DNA from 4 places in the Pseudomonas sp. 31-12 genome. Region 1 is predicted to be linked to each of the others. Evidence: predicted binding sites of a transcription regulator. Region 1 holds the regulator's gene; each other region holds the start of a gene.

Region 1 (3,970 bases):
CGGTGCTTCGACCACTTCAGCCACCGGTGCGGCTTCATCAGCCGTTTGCGGCTCGGCCAGACGGGCCAGTGCCGCGAGCAATTCAGGCGTGGCAGCCGTGATAGGGCTGCGTTCGCGCACTTCGGTGAACATGCTGTTCACCGCGTCCAGCGCTTCGAGAACCACGTCCATCAGTTCCGAGTCGACGCGACGTTCACCCTTGCGCAGGATGTCGAACACGTTCTCGGCGATGTGACAGCACTCCACCAGCTCGTTGAGCTGGAGGAAGCCGGCGCCCCCTTTTACAGTGTGAAAACCGCGAAAAATTGCATTGAGCAAATCCGCATCATCCGGTCGGCTTTCCAGCTCGACCAGCTGTTCGGACAGTTGCTCTAGAATCTCGCCGGCCTCAACCAGGAAATCCTGAAGGATCTCTTCATCGGCGCCGAAGCTCATTAAGGGGGTGCTCCTGAGGTCTAAAAACCTAAAAAACCTAAAATGCTAAAACTCTAAAATCCTAGGCTGGATAACAAATCGTCCACATCGTCCTGACCGGACACAACGTCTTCTCTTTTATCGGCATGAATCTGCGGACCTTCACCCTGAGAGAGATGTTTTTGCGGATCTTTTTCAGCGAGCATCGCATCACGGTCATGTTCGATACCCGCAAAGCGGTCTACCTGACTGGCCATGAGCACGAGTTTGAGCAGGTTGCTTTCAACTTCGGTGACCAACTGGGTCACGCGCTTGATCACTTGACCGGTGAGGTCCTGGTAATCCTGGGCCAGCAGAATGTCGTTAAGGTTGCTCGACACCGTGCGATTGTCCTCGCTGCTGCGCGTCAGGAAACCGTCGACCCGCCGGGCCAGCTCGCGGAACTCTTCAGCCCCGACTTCGCGACGCATGAACCGACCCCAATCCGTGCTCAACGACTGGGCTTCTTCGCTCAGGCTGTTGATCAGCGGCGTGGCGTTTTCCACCAGGTCCATGGTGCGGTTGGCGGCGGCCTCGGTCAGCTTGACCACATACCCCAGGCGCTCGGTGGCGTCCGTGATCTGCGACACTTCCTCGGCTTGCGGCATGTTCGGGTCAATCTGGAAATTGACGATCGCGCTATGCAGCTCGCGAGTGAGCTTGCCCACTTCCTGATACAGGCCGCGGTCACGGGTCTGATTGAGCTCATGGATCAGTTGCACCGCGTCGCCGAACCTGCCCTTTTCAAGGCTGTTGACCAATTCGACCGCGTGTTTTTTCAGGGTCGATTCAAAATCGCCCTGTGAAGATTCGTTATTGTCCATAGCTCCCCCGGTGACGCAGTGCTCAACCGATGCGTTCGAAAATCTTTTCGATTTTGTCTTTCAACGCCTGGGCCGTGAAGGGTTTGACCACATAGCCGTTAACACCGGCCTGGGCCGCTTCGATGATCTGCTCGCGCTTGGCTTCAGCGGTGACCATCAGCACTGGCAGGTGCTTGAGCTTTTCATCCGCGCGCACGTGGCGCAGCAGATCGATGCCGGTCATGCCAGGCATGTTCCAGTCCGTTACCAGAAAGTCGATGCTGCCGCTGTTGAGGACCGGGATCGCAGTGATGCCATCGTCAGCCTCGACCGTGTTGGTGAACCCAAGGTCACGCAACAGGTTTTTTATGATCCGCCGCATCGTTGAGAAGTCATCAACGATGAGGATTTTCATGTTCTTGTCCAATTCGACCTCCAAGCAGTCTTAAACGCGCCCAGCACCTGGACACGCCATTTCAATCAATCCGGCAATGCACTCGATGACTGTCTGGAGCACAACAGATCGCGACCGATGCAGTTCAACACTCCACCGGTCTCGTTCGCAGTGTCCCCACACTGCCTTCAGCGCGCTCGCCACTCCCCCAAACGCCCCCGCAAACGGGCCGCGCACTGGCTATGTAACTGGCTGACCCGCGATTCGCTGACCCCCAGGACCTCACCGATTTCCTTGAGGTTCAGCTCTTCGTCGTAGTACAGCGCCAACACCAGTCGCTCACGCTCCGGCAAATTGGCAATCGCGTCCGCCAGCGCTGCCTGGAAGCGTTCATCTTCCAGATCGCGTGACGGCTCCAGATGTGCACTCGCGCCATCCTCGTGCAGCCCTTCGTGTTCGCCGTCCTGCAACAGATCGTCGAAACTGAATAACCGGCTGCCCAGGGTGTCGTTCAAAATCCCGTAATAATCATCGAGACTCAATTGGAGTTCGGCCGCAACCTCATGATCTTTAGCGTCACGACCGGTTTTAGCTTCAATCGAGCGAATTGCGTCGCTGACCATCCGGGTATTGCGGTGGACCGAACGTGGCGCCCAGTCCCCCTTGCGTACTTCATCGAGCATCGCGCCACGGATTCGAATGCCCGCGTACGTCTCGAAACTCGCGCCTTTGCTGGCGTCATATTTGGTCGATACTTCAAGCAGGCCGATCATCCCGGCCTGGATCAGGTCTTCAACCTGAACACTGGCCGGCAGACGGGCCAGCAAGTGGTAAGCAATGCGTTTGACCAGTGGCGCGTAACGCTCGATCAGCTCGTACTGCGCGTCACGTGCCGACTTCTTGTAGAGGTTGTAGCCACTGGCTGTCATAGGACGGGTCCTGCGGTCTGTTGCACGAGGCGCTCGACGAAAAACTCCAGGTGCCCACGCGGGTTGGCAGGTAACGGCCAGGTGTCGACCTTCTGCGCGATTGCCTTGAACGCCAGGGCGCACTTGGAACGCGGGAAGGCTTCGTAGACGGCGCGCTGCTTCTGCACAGCCTTGCGCACGCTTTCGTCGTAAGGCACCGCGCCAACGTATTGTAGGGCGACGTCGAGGAAGCGGTCCGTGACCTTGGTCAACTTGGCGAACAGGTTGCGACCTTCCTGCGGGCTCTGGGCCATATTGGCCAGGACGCGGAAACGGTTCATGCCGTAATCGCGGTTCAGCAGTTTGATCAGCGCGTAGGCATCCGTGATCGAGGTCGGCTCGTCGCAGACCACCAGCAAGACTTCCTGCGCTGCGCGAACGAAACTGACTACCGAGTCACCAATACCCGCAGCGGTGTCGATCACCAAGACGTCGAGGTTGTCGCCGATATCGCTGAAGGCCTGGATCAGGCCGGCGTGTTGGGCCGGGCTCAAATGAACCATGCTCTGTGTGCCGGACGCGGCCGGGACGATGCGGATACCGCCGGGGCCTTGCAACAGAACGTCGCGCAGCTCACAGCGGCCTTCGATCACGTCGGCCAGGGTACGTTTGGGTGTCAGCCCTAGCAGGACGTCGACGTTCGCCAGCCCCAGATCGGCGTCCAGCAGCATGACGCGCCGGCCGAGCTCAGCTAGAGCCAGGGACAAGTTCACTGACACGTTAGTCTTCCCGACGCCACCTTTGCCGCCGGTCACCGCGATCACCTGTACGGGATGCATGCTGCCCATGTTATTTCTTTACCTTGTCTTGCATAGACGGAGGCCACATTACTGGCTGCGCGTTCATCAACTGAACAATGCATGGCAGACCATCGATGTAGGTACAAAAACTGTTCATTAGTACCTCAGCCAACCTGCCTGGTCGGGCTGTGGTAAATATCAGCGAACATGTCAGCCATGGCTTCTTCGCTGGGTTCTTCCTGCATTTGCACGCTTACGGCGCGACTGACCAACTGATGACGACGCGGCAGATGCAAATCATCTGGAATACGCGGGCCATCGGTCAGGTAAGCCACCGGCAATTCATGACTGATCGCCAGGCTCAACACCTCGCCCAGACTTGCCGTTTCATCCAGTTTAGTCAGGATGCAGCCAGCTAGCCCGCAGCGCTTGTAACTGTGATAAGCGGCCGTTAGAACCTGTTTCTGGCTGGTGGTTGCCAGAACCAGATAGTTTTTTGACTTGATGCCACGTCCAGCCAGGCTTTCGAGCTGCATGCGCAGGGCCGGATCGCTGGCCTGAAGGCCCGCGGTATCGATCAGCACCACGCGCTTGCGCAACAATGGATCCAGC
Region 2 (3,970 bases), 1.3 Mb from region 1:
GTCTGATTCGCCCCGGCCGCCGATTGCACCGACAAATCACGGATGTTCACCAGGTTGCGATCGACTTCACGGGCCACCTGCGCCTGTTCTTCAGCCGCGCTGGCAATCACCAGGTTGCGCTCGTTGATCTCGACAATGGCGCTGTTGATCGTGTCCAGGGACATGCCTGCACCGCGGGCGATGTTCAAGGTCGATTCGGCACGTTCGGTGCTGTTACGCATCGAATCCACCGCGTGTTCGGTACCGCTCTGGATGCTGCCGATCATGCGTTCAATTTCGCTGGTCGACTGCTGGGTGCGATGCGCCAGTGCACGAACCTCATCCGCCACCACCGCGAAGCCACGCCCGGCTTCACCGGCACGCGCCGCTTCGATTGCGGCGTTCAAGGCCAGCAGGTTGGTCTGGTCCGCCAGGCCGCGAATTACGTCCAGCACCTTGCCGATGTCACGGGATTCATTGGCCAGATCGCCAATCAGGGTCGCGGTGCTCTGCACATCGGCGCTCATGCGTTCGATGGCACTGACGGTTTCCTGCACCAGGTCACGACCGTCGCCGGCCGAGGTGGTGGCGTTTTTCGAGGCCTCGGAAGTGCTCACCGCGTTGCGCGCGACTTCTTCCACGGCGCTGGTCATTTCATTGACGGCGGTGGCGGCCTGTTCGATTTCGTTGTTCTGCTGGGTCAGGCCGCGGGCGCTTTCGTCGGTGACGCTGTTCAGCTCTTCCGCAGCGGAAGCCAGTTGCGTGGCCGAGCCGGCAATCCGCTGCAGGGTGTCGCGCAGCTTGTCCTGCATCTTCGACATGGCCAGCAGCAAGCGGCCGGTTTCGTCTTCACCATCGACATGGATCGGGCGAGTCAGGTTGCCTTCGGCGATTTCTTCCGCAGCGCTCAAAGCGTTGGCGATCGGCTTGGTGATGCTGTTGGTCAGCAGCCAGGCGAACAGCACGGTCAGGCCGCTGGCAATGACCAGCAAGGTGATCACCAGGTTGAGCGAAGTCGAATACTGCTCACCGGCACGGGCGTCGGTGGCTTCAATCTGTTGCGTATTGATCTCAAGCAGCTTGCCGAGGGCCGAGTTGACGGCCTCGGAGTTGGAAAGCAGTTCGCTGTTGAGCATCGCGCTCAGTTCGTCGATCTGGTTATTGCGCGACAGCGTCTTCATCCGGTCTTCGAGCTGGCGATATTGCGCCAGCAACTGCACGTATTGATCGTACGCGGCGCGCTCTTGCGGGCCGTCGATCAGCGGTTCGTAGACCTTCTGAGCGTCACGGATTTGCTGATTGCGCAGTTCGAACAGCTCGAAGGTTTTCCGCTGCACGTCCGGTTCGCGGTTGACCAGCAAACGGTAGGACAGCACCCGTAGGCGCAGGGTCAGTTGAGTAAATTCGTCCAGGCTTTTGATGCTCGGCACGCTCATGGACGCGATGTCTTCGCCGGCGTCGCGAATCTTGCTCATCTGGTTCAAGGCAAACACACCGAGAACCAGCATCAAACCGCCAATCAGGGCGAAACCGAGGAACGCCCGCGGTGCGATATTCATGTTACGAAGGGACATGCTGTTTACCAAAGTGAGCGCACCCGTGCGGCGCTGAAGCTGACGTGTGAGTGACTTATCGGTCATACGACTAAAGTCTTGAGGGCCTGCGCGTTTTTGTCGCAGACAGGCCCCGGCGACGAAGTGCAGGAACCAGATCCGCCAATCACAGTCTTTAAAGCTCGCGAGGAAGGTCGCCCGCCAGGAAAATCAAGGTCTTGCGCCCGAATAACCCTGGCATCCGTGGTGACTTTTCTTTATCGTACGCGCCCCTTGAAATGCTTGGAAAATCAAAATGTTGGAAGCATCCCTAAGCCAATTGGAACAGCTGGTCAGCGACCTGGTGCAACAGAACCAGAGCCTGCTCGCCACCAATCAGACCCTGAGCGCAGAACTGGCCCAGGCCAAGGATGAAAACGAAAGCCTGCAGCTGAACCTGATGGAACAGGAAGAGAAACAAGGCGCCACCGCGGCACGTATCCAGGCCCTGGTTGAGCGCGTCAGCGCCGGCCCGGTCAGCGCATGAATCACGGCGCCGCAGGGGTAAAAGTCGTCTCGATCCTGGGGGAGGACTATTCGATCAAGGCGCCGGCCGGGGAAGAGCAAACCCTGCTGGACGCCGCGCTGATGTTGAAAGCTGCCTTGGCCGATACCAAAAGAAAGTACCCGACGCTGATCGGTGACCGCCTGCTGGTGTTGGCCGCGATGAATCTGTGCTCCCAGCAGATTGAAATGCAGAAGCAGCACAAGCAGGAACTCGACCGTTACCAAGAGCAAGTCAGCGCCACGGTTGAAGTGATCTCCAAGACGATCAATCAGGCCTGATCGGCTTTGCGCACAACCAAAGAATAGATTGTCCATTGTGTTGTATACAATCGGCACGGCTGTTGCAGTGTTTCAGCCTCTTATTCTTTGGGGGTGCTCCATGCAGTTCTGGCGACGCAGTATTCAATGGCAGTTGATTCTCAGCATGGGCACCGCCCTGCTGGTCAGCATCCTGATCGTGGTTGGCATTTATACCCTCGTGGTCAACCGTCTCGCCCAGAGCTATCTGGTCGAGCAGGCACTGCCGTCGAGTATCGAGGCGATGCGCAACGACATCGAACGAATCCTCGTTCAACCTCTTACCGCCGCCAAGGACATCGCCAGCAACAGCATGGTGCGCGACTGGCTGGCCGGGGGTGAAAACAGTGGCCAGACAGACGCGTTCGTCCAGTATCTGGAAGGCATCCGCGCCGAACACAAAGCCTTTACCGCGCTGATTGTCGGCACCGCTTCAAACCACTATTTCACTGAGAAAGGCCTGGACCGGACCCTCAGCCGCTCCAATCCCAAGGACGCCTGGTTCTACACCTTCCTCGACAGTAACCAGCCGCGCACCCTCAATATCGACAATGACACCGCGACCGGAGAATTGGCGCTGTTCATCGACCTGAAGGTCGAGCAGGGCGGCAAAGTCGTGGGCGTTGCCGGGCTTGGGTTGAGCATGAAAGAGCTGTCGGAGCTGATCCACAATTTCAACTTCGGTGAGCGCGGCAAGGTCTATCTCGTGCGTTCCGACGGTTTGATCCAGGTTCATCCCGAGGCGCAATTCAGCGGCAAGCGCACACTGGCCGAGCAAATTGGCGCAACCGCCGCACAATCGGTCATGGGTCAAAAAGTTGCCACCAACAGCAGCTTCGTTCGCGACGGCGAAGATTATCTGGCGTTAAGCCTGCCGTTACGGGACTTGGGCTGGACCCTGGTGGCCGAAGTGCCACAGTCGCAGATCTATGCCGAGGCTCGTCGTGCCATGTGGGTGAGCAGCGGTATTGGCCTGGCGGTGGCGCTGGTGTGTCTGTTGCTAGTGGTTTTGCTGGCCCGTGGGTTGGTGCGGCCGATCCGTCAGGTAACAGCGGCGCTGGTAGCCATCGGTAGCGGCGGGGGAGATTTGACCCACCGGTTAGATTCCAGCCGCGCCGATGAACTGGGTGACCTGGCACGCGGCTTCAATCGATTCCTCGGCAGTCAGCGCGAAATGATTGGCGAAGTGCTGACCACCAGCGAGCGTTTGCGCACGGCCGTTGGGCAGGTAGCACGGGTGGTGGATAACACCGCCGAACGTTCGGGTCGTCAGCAGGAAATGACCGACATGGTTGCCACCGCCGTCCACGAAATGGGCCTGACCGTGCAGGAAATCGCCCAGAACGCGGGTAACGCCGCGGTCGCTTCACAGAACGCTCGCGATGAAGCGATGCAGGCGCGTGAAGTTGTGGGTGGGTCGATCCGCCATATAGAAAGCATGTCCGATGAAATCGGCCTTGCGGCGGGAGCTGTTGGTGAGCTGGCTAATCAAGTGGCGTCGATCGATCAGGTGCTGGCAGTGATTCGCGGAATCTCCGAGCAGACCAATTTGCTGGCACTGAACGCGGCTATCGAAGCCGCGCGGGCCGGGGACA
Region 3 (3,970 bases), 1.2 Mb from region 1:
CCAGGTCAGCGGCGCCGAGACGGCTTTGCAGGTATTCGCGGGTGGCGGTCGGTTCGTCGTGCAGGGTCAACGCAACCGGGCCGCCAACGGGCGCCGGGATCTGGATCGACATGGGCATGCCTTCAGCCAGCCAGGACGTCAGGCCACCGTCGATGTAGTGGTATTTTTTATGGCCGATGACATCCAGCAGCCAGATGAAACGCCCGGCCCAGCCGCCGCCTTCGTCGTCATACACCACATAGACCGCATCGGGGTTGTGGCCCAACTCGCCGAACAACGTTTCGAGTGCCGCTTGCGGCGGCATCAGCCCTGGCGCAGGCGCCTGACCGAGTTGCGTACGCTTGGGGTCGACAAAGCGTGCACCGGGAATATGCCCTTCGGCATAGCGGGCGCTGCTGGTCAGGTCCACCAGAATCAGTTCGCGGGACTCAAGGCGAGGGAGCAAGTCGCTCGGCTCGATGACCAGCGCCAAGCCAGAGAAGTCAGACATGTGAGGTCTCCAGAGCACAAAGGGGAGGATTGTAGCGCAGCCTTATTGGCCGCGCTGGCTAAAGCTGTGGAGTGCCTTTTCAATGCACTGCGCGGTTTTGCCAAAGGCTTGCACGGTAATTTCCGAAAAGGGCCCGCCGCCCTGATCCGCTACAACAACCATGATCACCCGACCATTATTGACCAGTGAGCGCAGCAGCAAGTGTTCACCACGAAACTGCGCGCGCAGGCTGGCAGGTAACAAGGCCGAGAACTGGGCGTTGTTGGCCGGGGTCAGTCGCACCTGGGCCTGTTGCGAGAGCAACCGTTGCAGCACAGTGCTTTGACTGACCACCAGGTTCAACCCCGCCGCTTCCTTCGCCAGTCCGGCGGTTTGATGCGCTCGCAAATTGGCGTGGGTGCGGTCGGCCATCAAAATCATCACTCGCCGCATGCCGCAGGCGACCAGCGCGTCCCGGGCCGAGGTGGTCAAGTGCATCGCATTGGTGAAGCGGCTCGGCTCGACCAGCAGTTCGGCACATTGTTTGCGCCACGCTGTCAGGTCTTCGGTGGTTGGCGCCGGAGCGGGCAGCAACCCGGCGTGAATGCGGTTCATGCCCGATGGCCAGATCAGCGAGACGGCGGGGTGCCAGATGTCCGGCATTGCATGTTGGCGTGCGCTGTTGGCAGCCTGTTGGTGCAATTGCTGCTGCACGTCACTCATCGGCATTTGCAGGTAAAGGCTGGTCAGGTATTGCCAGCGCTCACTGTGCGGACTGTCCCAGGCCTGTTGCGCCGACAGTGCCAGCCCGTTGGCCAGCAGCACGGTATTGGCGGGCTGATTGAGCCAGCGACGCAGGGTCGGATCGTCATCGAGGCGGTTTTGCTGGCGCAGAGGGTGCTCGCTGTCGCGGGCAATGCGCAGGACTTTCACCAGTTCGCGCTGCTCGTTGAGCAGCAGTCGATAACCTTGCTGCACCCAGATCGGCAGGCGCCAGACATCCACCAGCGCCTGGCAGATGTCCAGCAGGCGAACGCCGAACAGATCCTTTTCGACTTTGCGCGCTGACTCGCCTTTATGAATGACCCGCAGCTCCCACTCTTCGAGCAATTGCGGATGAGTCAACGCCATCGGCCACAGCGGCGAGAGAAACAACAGGCTGCCCCAATGGATGTCCTGCCAGAGCCGCGCCAGGCGACCGGCGAAAAAGCCGTTGGCCTGTTGGGTTGCATGCTGGCTGATCAGCTGCAGCTGACGCAGCGCCACGGGTATCTGTGATTGGGGTTCGGCAGGCAGCCGGGCGAGCAATTCTTCGGTGCGTTTCAACCCGAGGCGATTGATCGCCACCTCAAGGTTTTCCGCCGGTTCGGTCATGCTGCCATGGGTATGGCGGTTGGCTTCGCGAATCACACTCAAGGCCAGGGCCGGGCTGTCCTGCAACAATTCGGCGATGTTGCGAAGCGAGCTGCGGTTATCGGCGAGGGCCTTGCAGACACGGTCATGACTGTCTTGCGGAACCGGCAGGCGCACGCCATCGAGAAGCTTTACCCAGCCTTCAAGCGTGGTCGGTTTTGGGGTTGTGAGGTTCGTTTCGTTAGCCATGGTTGGACGTGATCATCGTCTGCATTACCTATGCCCAGAGAGGGCTAAATTAGCTTTTCGCTTGAACTGGCTATAGTCTGGCGCAGTTTTGCCGATAAGTAGAAGAAGAGATTTTTTAACTTCCGAATATGACCTTGAACCCGACTCAGTAAGTGCTCTCCTACCTATGGCTAAAATAATCGGCATCATCGTCGTATTCGCGAGCGTGCTCGGCGGATACGTGCTCTCCCACGGCAAGATTGCCGCCCTGATTCAACCTTTCGAGGTGATGATTATCGGTGGTGCGGCCCTCGGTGCATTCCTGCAGGCCAACCCAGGTCACATGTTCAAACTCGTTCTCAAGAAAGCCCTGGGAATGTTCAGTTCGCGGTTCAACCACACGTTCTATCTGGAAGTGCTGGGCCTGATCTACGAGATCCTCAACAAGAGCCGCCGCGAAGGCATGATGGCGATCGAAGGCGACATCGAAGACGCCGCCGCGAGCCCGATCTTCGCCAAGTACCCGGCGGTCCTGAAAGATGAGCGCATGACCGCGTACATCTGCGATTACCTGCGCATCATGTCCTCCGGCAACATGGCTCCCCACGAGCTCGAAGGCCTGTTCGACATGGAGCTGACCAGCCTCAAGGAAGATCTGGATCATCCTTCCCATGCGGTAAACGGCATCGCCGACGCCATGCCCGGTTTCGGTATCGTCGCGGCCGTATTGGGTATCGTGGTGACCATGGCCTCCCTGGGTGAAAGCGACCAGAAAATGATCGGCCTGCACGTGGGTGCCGCACTGGTGGGTACCTTCTTCGGTATTCTCGCCGCCTACGGTTTCTTTGGCCCGCTGGCCCATGCCCTGGCCCACGATGCCAAGGAAGAGCTGAACGTCTACGAAGCCATCAAGGCCTCGCTGGTGGCTTCGGCTTCCGGCATGCCGCCATCGCTGGCGGTGGAATTCGGCCGCAAGGTTCTGTACCCGGCGCACCGTCCTAGCTTCGCTGAGCTGGAACAAGCGGTTCGCGGTCGCTAAGTCATGGAAAATAACCAGCCGATAATCATCAAGCGCGTAAAAAAATACGCGGCCGGGCATCACGGGGGCTCCTGGAAAATCGCCTTCGCTGACTTCGCGACGGCGATGATGGCGTTCTTCCTGGTGCTGTGGCTGCTGTCCACCGCCACGCCGGAACAGAAGATTGCCATCGCCGGTTATTTCAAGGACCCGGTCGGCTTCACCGAAAGTGGCACACCGTACATCATCGATCTGGGTGGTTCCCCGACCCTGGCGCCGGAGAGCACCCTCAACCCAGAGGTGAAGTCTCAGCCGCAGCCCGACCGTGTCACCGTCGACACCGAGCAGGTCGAAGGCATGGCCGAACAGGTCGAGAAAGAACGCCTGGAACTGTTGCTGCAAGAGTTGCAGAACAAGGTCGATGAAAACCCGCAGCTGCAGAAATTCAAGGACCAGATCCTGTTCGAGATCACTCAGGACGGCTTGCGCATCCAGATCATGGACGCGGAAAACCGGCCGATGTTCGATTCCGGCAGTGCACGCCTGAAACCGTATTTCGAAGATATCCTGCTGGCCATGGCCGACACCATCAAAGCGGTGCCGAACAAGATCAGCATCAGCGGCCATACCGATGCCAAACCGTACTCGGGCACCGGCGATTTCGGCAACTGGGAACTCTCGGCCAACCGTGCCAACGCCGCCCGCCGCGCGCTGGTCGCCGGCAGCTATCCGGATCAGCAAGTGGCGCGGGTGGTCGGTTACGCCTCGTCGGCGCTGTTCGACCGCGATAACCCGTTCAACCCGGTCAACCGCCGGATCGACATCGTGGTGCTGACCAAAAAAGCCCAGCGCGCCATCGAAGGTTCGCAAGGCGCTGAACCGGCACCTGCGCCAACGCAAGG
Region 4 (3,970 bases), 2.0 Mb from region 1:
ACCTCTTGGCGCAAGTCCGCCGCCAGCTTCTCCAGCTCTTTGGCGGTCACGGCCAGGTTCGACACCACTTCGCGCTGCTCACTGTTCGCCAGGGCAATGCTCTGCAGGTTGCTGCTGAGCAAGGTCGCGGTGCTGCTCTGCTCCTGAGTCGCGGTTGTGATCGCCGCGAATTGCTGCCCGGCCGAGCGGCTCTGCTCATCGATCCGCGCCAGGGCCGACGCCACGTTGGCGTTGCGTGACAAGCCTTCCTGCATCAGCACATTGCCCTGCTCCATCGTGCTGATAGCGTTGCCGGTTTCTTGCTGGATGCTTTGAATCATCCCGGAAATTTCATCAGTAGCCTGACGCGTACGCGAAGCCAGGTTACGCACCTCGTCGGCCACCACCGCAAAACCACGACCCTGCTCACCGGCACGGGCCGCTTCGATGGCCGCGTTCAGCGCCAGCAGGTTGGTTTGATCGGCGATCGAGGTAATCACCCCGACGATGCCGCCGATTTCCTGTGAGCGCTGACCGAGGGTGTTGATCACTGTCGCGGTGCTGTTCAGGGCGCCAGCGATTTGCTCCAGCGACGAGGACGCTTCGTCCATCGACGTACGACCGATCTGGGTTTGCTGTGCGTTTTCCTGGGCCAGACGCTGGGTGTTGCCCATGTTGTCGGCGATGTTCAGGGAAGTCGCGCTGAATTCTTCCACGGCACCGGCCATGCTGGTGATTTCGCCCGACTGCTGCTCCATCCCTTCATAGGCACCACCGGACAGGCCGGACAACGCCTGAGCGCGGCTGTTGACCTCGCCCGATGCCTTGCGGATGTGCTCGACCATGGTCGACAAAGCCTGGCTCATCTGGTTGAAGGCACGAGCCAGCTGACCGATTTCGTCATTGCTCGACACGCTCAGGCGCACGCTCAAATCACCGGCGCCCAAGGCTTCTGCCTGACGCACCAGATCACCCAGCGGCGCAAGTTTGCTGCGCAACAGCCAGACTGCCGAGCCGACCGCAATCAGCATCGCCAGCAGACTGCCGATCGCCAATTGAATACCGACACTCCAGGTCACGGCGTTGATTTCGGCTTTTGGCATGCTCGCCACCACCGACCACGGGCCGCCTTCGAACGGCACGGCCACGCTGTAGAAGTCTTCGGACTTGTCGCTCCAGAAGTCACCCTTGCCTGGGTTTTTCGCCAGATCGACGATGGCCGGGACCGCTTGATCCAGCGCTTGCACGCCGGCGATCGGCACCAGCCATTTACGTTGCTCATCGAGCAGCGCCAGCGAGCCGGTCTGGCCGATGCGGAAGCGTTTGAGATTCTCGAACTGCGCGTTCTGCGCGTCGGTGTAATCGAATCCTACGAACAGCACGGCAATCACCTTGCCGCTGCTGTCGCGTACAGGCGTGTACTGCGTCATGTAGGAGCGATCGAACAGCAAGGCGCGGCCGACATAACTCTGCCCCGCCATCAAGCGCGCATAGGCCGGGTGAGCGTGATCCAGCAAGGTGCCGATGGCACGGTTGCCATCCTGCTTGGTCAGGGAAGTACTGACCCGGACGAAGTCTTCACCGCTGCGCACAAACACCGTCGCAACGCCCGCGGTCATTTGCTTGAACTCGTCCACTTCCTTGAAGTTGTTGTTCAACACTTCGCTGCCCAGGTGCAGACCCGGGGTCTGGGTGCCGGCCACGGCCACCGGCTCGTCCGGATGCACGCTCAGGCCTGCGCTGAAGCGCTTCTCGAACAGGCCGGCCAGACGTTGGGTGCTTTCACGCAACGTGCCGTGAAAGGTACTCAACTGATCGGCCAGCAACCGGGCTTCACTGGCCAGGTGTTCTTCGCGGGTGGCGAGGTTGGCGGAGTCCAGCGAACGCAGGGCGAACACGGTACTGCCAGTGATGACAATCGCCAGTATCACGGCAAGCGCAAGACCAAGCTGTGAGGCGATCCGGGCACGAGGTTGAGACATGACAGCTCCTGGCCGAGTGACCGGATCATCCTGATCACGATGCGCACTCGGCAAAAATTCAAATGGGAATTGCGACGAACCTGCACGAAGGTTCCACCTGCAGATTTTCGGCGGCAAATCTGAATACTTGAGTAATTAGCGGGGATATGGCGCAAGGCCTCTATTGCAGAGGCTCTAACGATTCAGCTCAAGCGCTCGACAGCCGGTAAATCCATGGTCCGGACCTCGCCTTGCAGGAAATCGCTGAGGCGGCGCAAACGTTCACCTCCCGGGCGGGTTTTCGGCCAGACGAGGTAATAATTCTCTCCGCTGGCGACAGCCGTCGGCCACGGCAAACTCAGGCGACCTTGAGCGACATCCTCCGCCACCATCAGCAAATCGCCCATGGACACGCCATAGCCCCGGGCAGCGGCAATCATGCCCAGCTCCAGCGTGTCGAACACCTGGCCCCCCTTGAGCGACACCTGATCGGCCAGCCCCATACGCGCCAGCCATGTTCGCCAGTCACGGCGGTCCGGTGTCGGGTGCAGCAGTTCGGTGCTCGCCAGACGCGCCACATCCCACGGCTGATCCTTCAGCAGATTTGGCGCGCCCACTGGAATCAGCTCCTCTGGAAACAACAGCGTCGCTTCCCAATCCGGCGGGAAATGGCCGTTGCTGAGGATGACGGCGCAGTCGAAGGGTTCGTGGTTGAAGTCCACGGTATCGATGTCCATCCAGGCGCTGGTCAATTGCACTTCGTTGCCCGGTTGCAAGTGCCGGAAGCGGCTGAGGCGCGCCAACAGCCAGCGCATGGTCAACGTCGACGGGGCTTTCATGCGCAGGATGTCGTCTTCGGCGCGCAAGGTATTGCAGGCGCGTTCGAGCGCGGTAAAACCTTCACGAATGCCGGGCAGGATCAGCCGCGCTGACTCGGTCAGTTGCAGGTTGCGCCCGCTGCGGTGGAACAGTCGGCAGGCAAAATGCTCTTCGAGCGTACGAATGTGTCGACTGACCGCGCTCTGGGTGATCGACAATTCTTCAGCGGCGCGGGTAAACGAGCTATGCCGCGCCGCCGCTTCGAATGCGCGCAGGGCATACAAGGGAGGAAGACGACGGGACATTCGCAAAGCTCCTATAGCGCGGTCACGCCACGTTAGCAGAAACTTGTCAGCATGAGTTTGACTCATGCTACCCATCCTTTTTATCCCTTTGTGAAAAGCCCGCAGAGCGCCGAGAATCGGCTCTCTTCTGTTTACACTGAAATCGAGGCGTGATGACCATGCAGCATCCAGCACGTACCGAACTCTGGGCCATCCTGCGGCTGGCGGGGCCGTTGATTGCCTCGCAGTTGGCGCACATGCTGATGGTCCTCACCGACACCTTGATGATGGCGCGCCTGAGTCCGGAGGCGCTGGCCGGTGGCGGCCTGGGCGCGGCGACGTATTCGTTCGTGTCGATCTTCTGCATCGGCGTGATCGCAGCGGTCGGCACCCTGGTGGCGATCCGTCAGGGCGCGGGCGATATCGTCGGCGCCGCGCGACTGACCCAGGCCGGATTGTGGCTGGCGTGGCTGATGGCGCTGGTGGCCGGTCTGTTGCTGTGGAACCTCAAGCCGGTGCTGTTGCTGTTCGGCCAGACCGAAACCAACGTCCAGGCTGCCGGGCAGTTTCTGCTGATCCTGCCGTTCGCCCTGCCCGGCTACCTGAGCTTCATGGCCCTGCGCGGTTTTACTAGCGCCATCGGCCGGGCGACGCCAGTCATGGTCATCAGCCTCGGCGGCACCGTGGCTAACTTCCTGCTCAACTATGCGTTGATCACCGGGATGTTCGGGCTGCCGAAAATGGGCCTGGTGGGCATCGGGCTGGTCACGGCGATTGTTGCCAACCTGATGGCCGTGGCGCTGGCGCTGCACATCCGTCGGCATCCGGCTTACGACGCTTATCCGCTGCGCCAGGGTCTGTCGCGTCCAAACCGTCAGTATCTGAAGGAACTGTGGCGCCTCGGGCTGCCCATCGGCGGCACTTACG

The links. Region 1 encodes FliA, which starts transcription of late flagellar genes. Its sites were predicted from a motif close to CTAAAGTTTNNNNNNNNNNNGCCGNTAA; they were not measured.
Region 2: DJ564_RS03255 (methyl-accepting chemotaxis protein) is a predicted target of FliA. The motif match lies at 1,609-1,636, and genes of this name have one in related genera.
Region 3: motA (flagellar motor stator protein MotA) is a predicted target of FliA. The motif match lies at 2,142-2,169, and genes of this name have one in related genera.
Region 4: DJ564_RS31885 (methyl-accepting chemotaxis protein) is a predicted target of FliA. The motif match lies at 2,066-2,093, and genes of this name have one in related genera.

Annotation. Positions count from the first base shown of each region.
Region 1 covers NZ_CP029482.1:2,009,445-2,013,414, reverse strand. Annotated here, with positions in the region: gene DJ564_RS09310 (chemotaxis protein CheA) at 1-435, opposite strand, end outside; gene DJ564_RS09305 (protein phosphatase CheZ) at 489-1,277, opposite strand; gene DJ564_RS09300 (chemotaxis response regulator CheY) at 1,300-1,671, opposite strand; gene fliA (RNA polymerase sigma factor FliA) at 1,839-2,579, opposite strand; gene fleN (flagellar synthesis regulator FleN) at 2,576-3,406, opposite strand; gene flhF (flagellar biosynthesis protein FlhF) at 3,523-3,970, opposite strand, start outside.
Region 2 covers NZ_CP029482.1:694,536-698,505, forward strand. Annotated here, with positions in the region: gene DJ564_RS03255 (methyl-accepting chemotaxis protein) at 1-1,553, opposite strand, end outside; gene DJ564_RS03260 (hypothetical protein) at 1,828-2,058, shown strand; gene DJ564_RS03265 (cell division protein ZapA) at 2,055-2,357, shown strand; partial or broken gene DJ564_RS32710 (cache domain-containing protein) at 2,503-3,528, shown strand; gene DJ564_RS32715 (methyl-accepting chemotaxis protein) at 3,664-3,970, shown strand, end outside.
Region 3 covers NZ_CP029482.1:785,503-789,472, forward strand. Annotated here, with positions in the region: gene DJ564_RS03595 (rhodanese-like domain-containing protein) at 1-490, opposite strand, end outside; gene DJ564_RS03600 (HDOD domain-containing protein) at 533-2,071, opposite strand; gene motA (flagellar motor stator protein MotA) at 2,238-3,089, shown strand; gene motB (flagellar motor protein MotB) at 3,093-3,970, shown strand, end outside.
Region 4 covers NZ_CP029482.1:6,723,585-6,727,554, forward strand. Annotated here, with positions in the region: gene DJ564_RS31885 (methyl-accepting chemotaxis protein) at 1-1,961, opposite strand, end outside; gene DJ564_RS31895 (LysR substrate-binding domain-containing protein) at 2,144-3,064, opposite strand; gene DJ564_RS31900 (NorM family multidrug efflux MATE transporter) at 3,223-3,970, shown strand, end outside.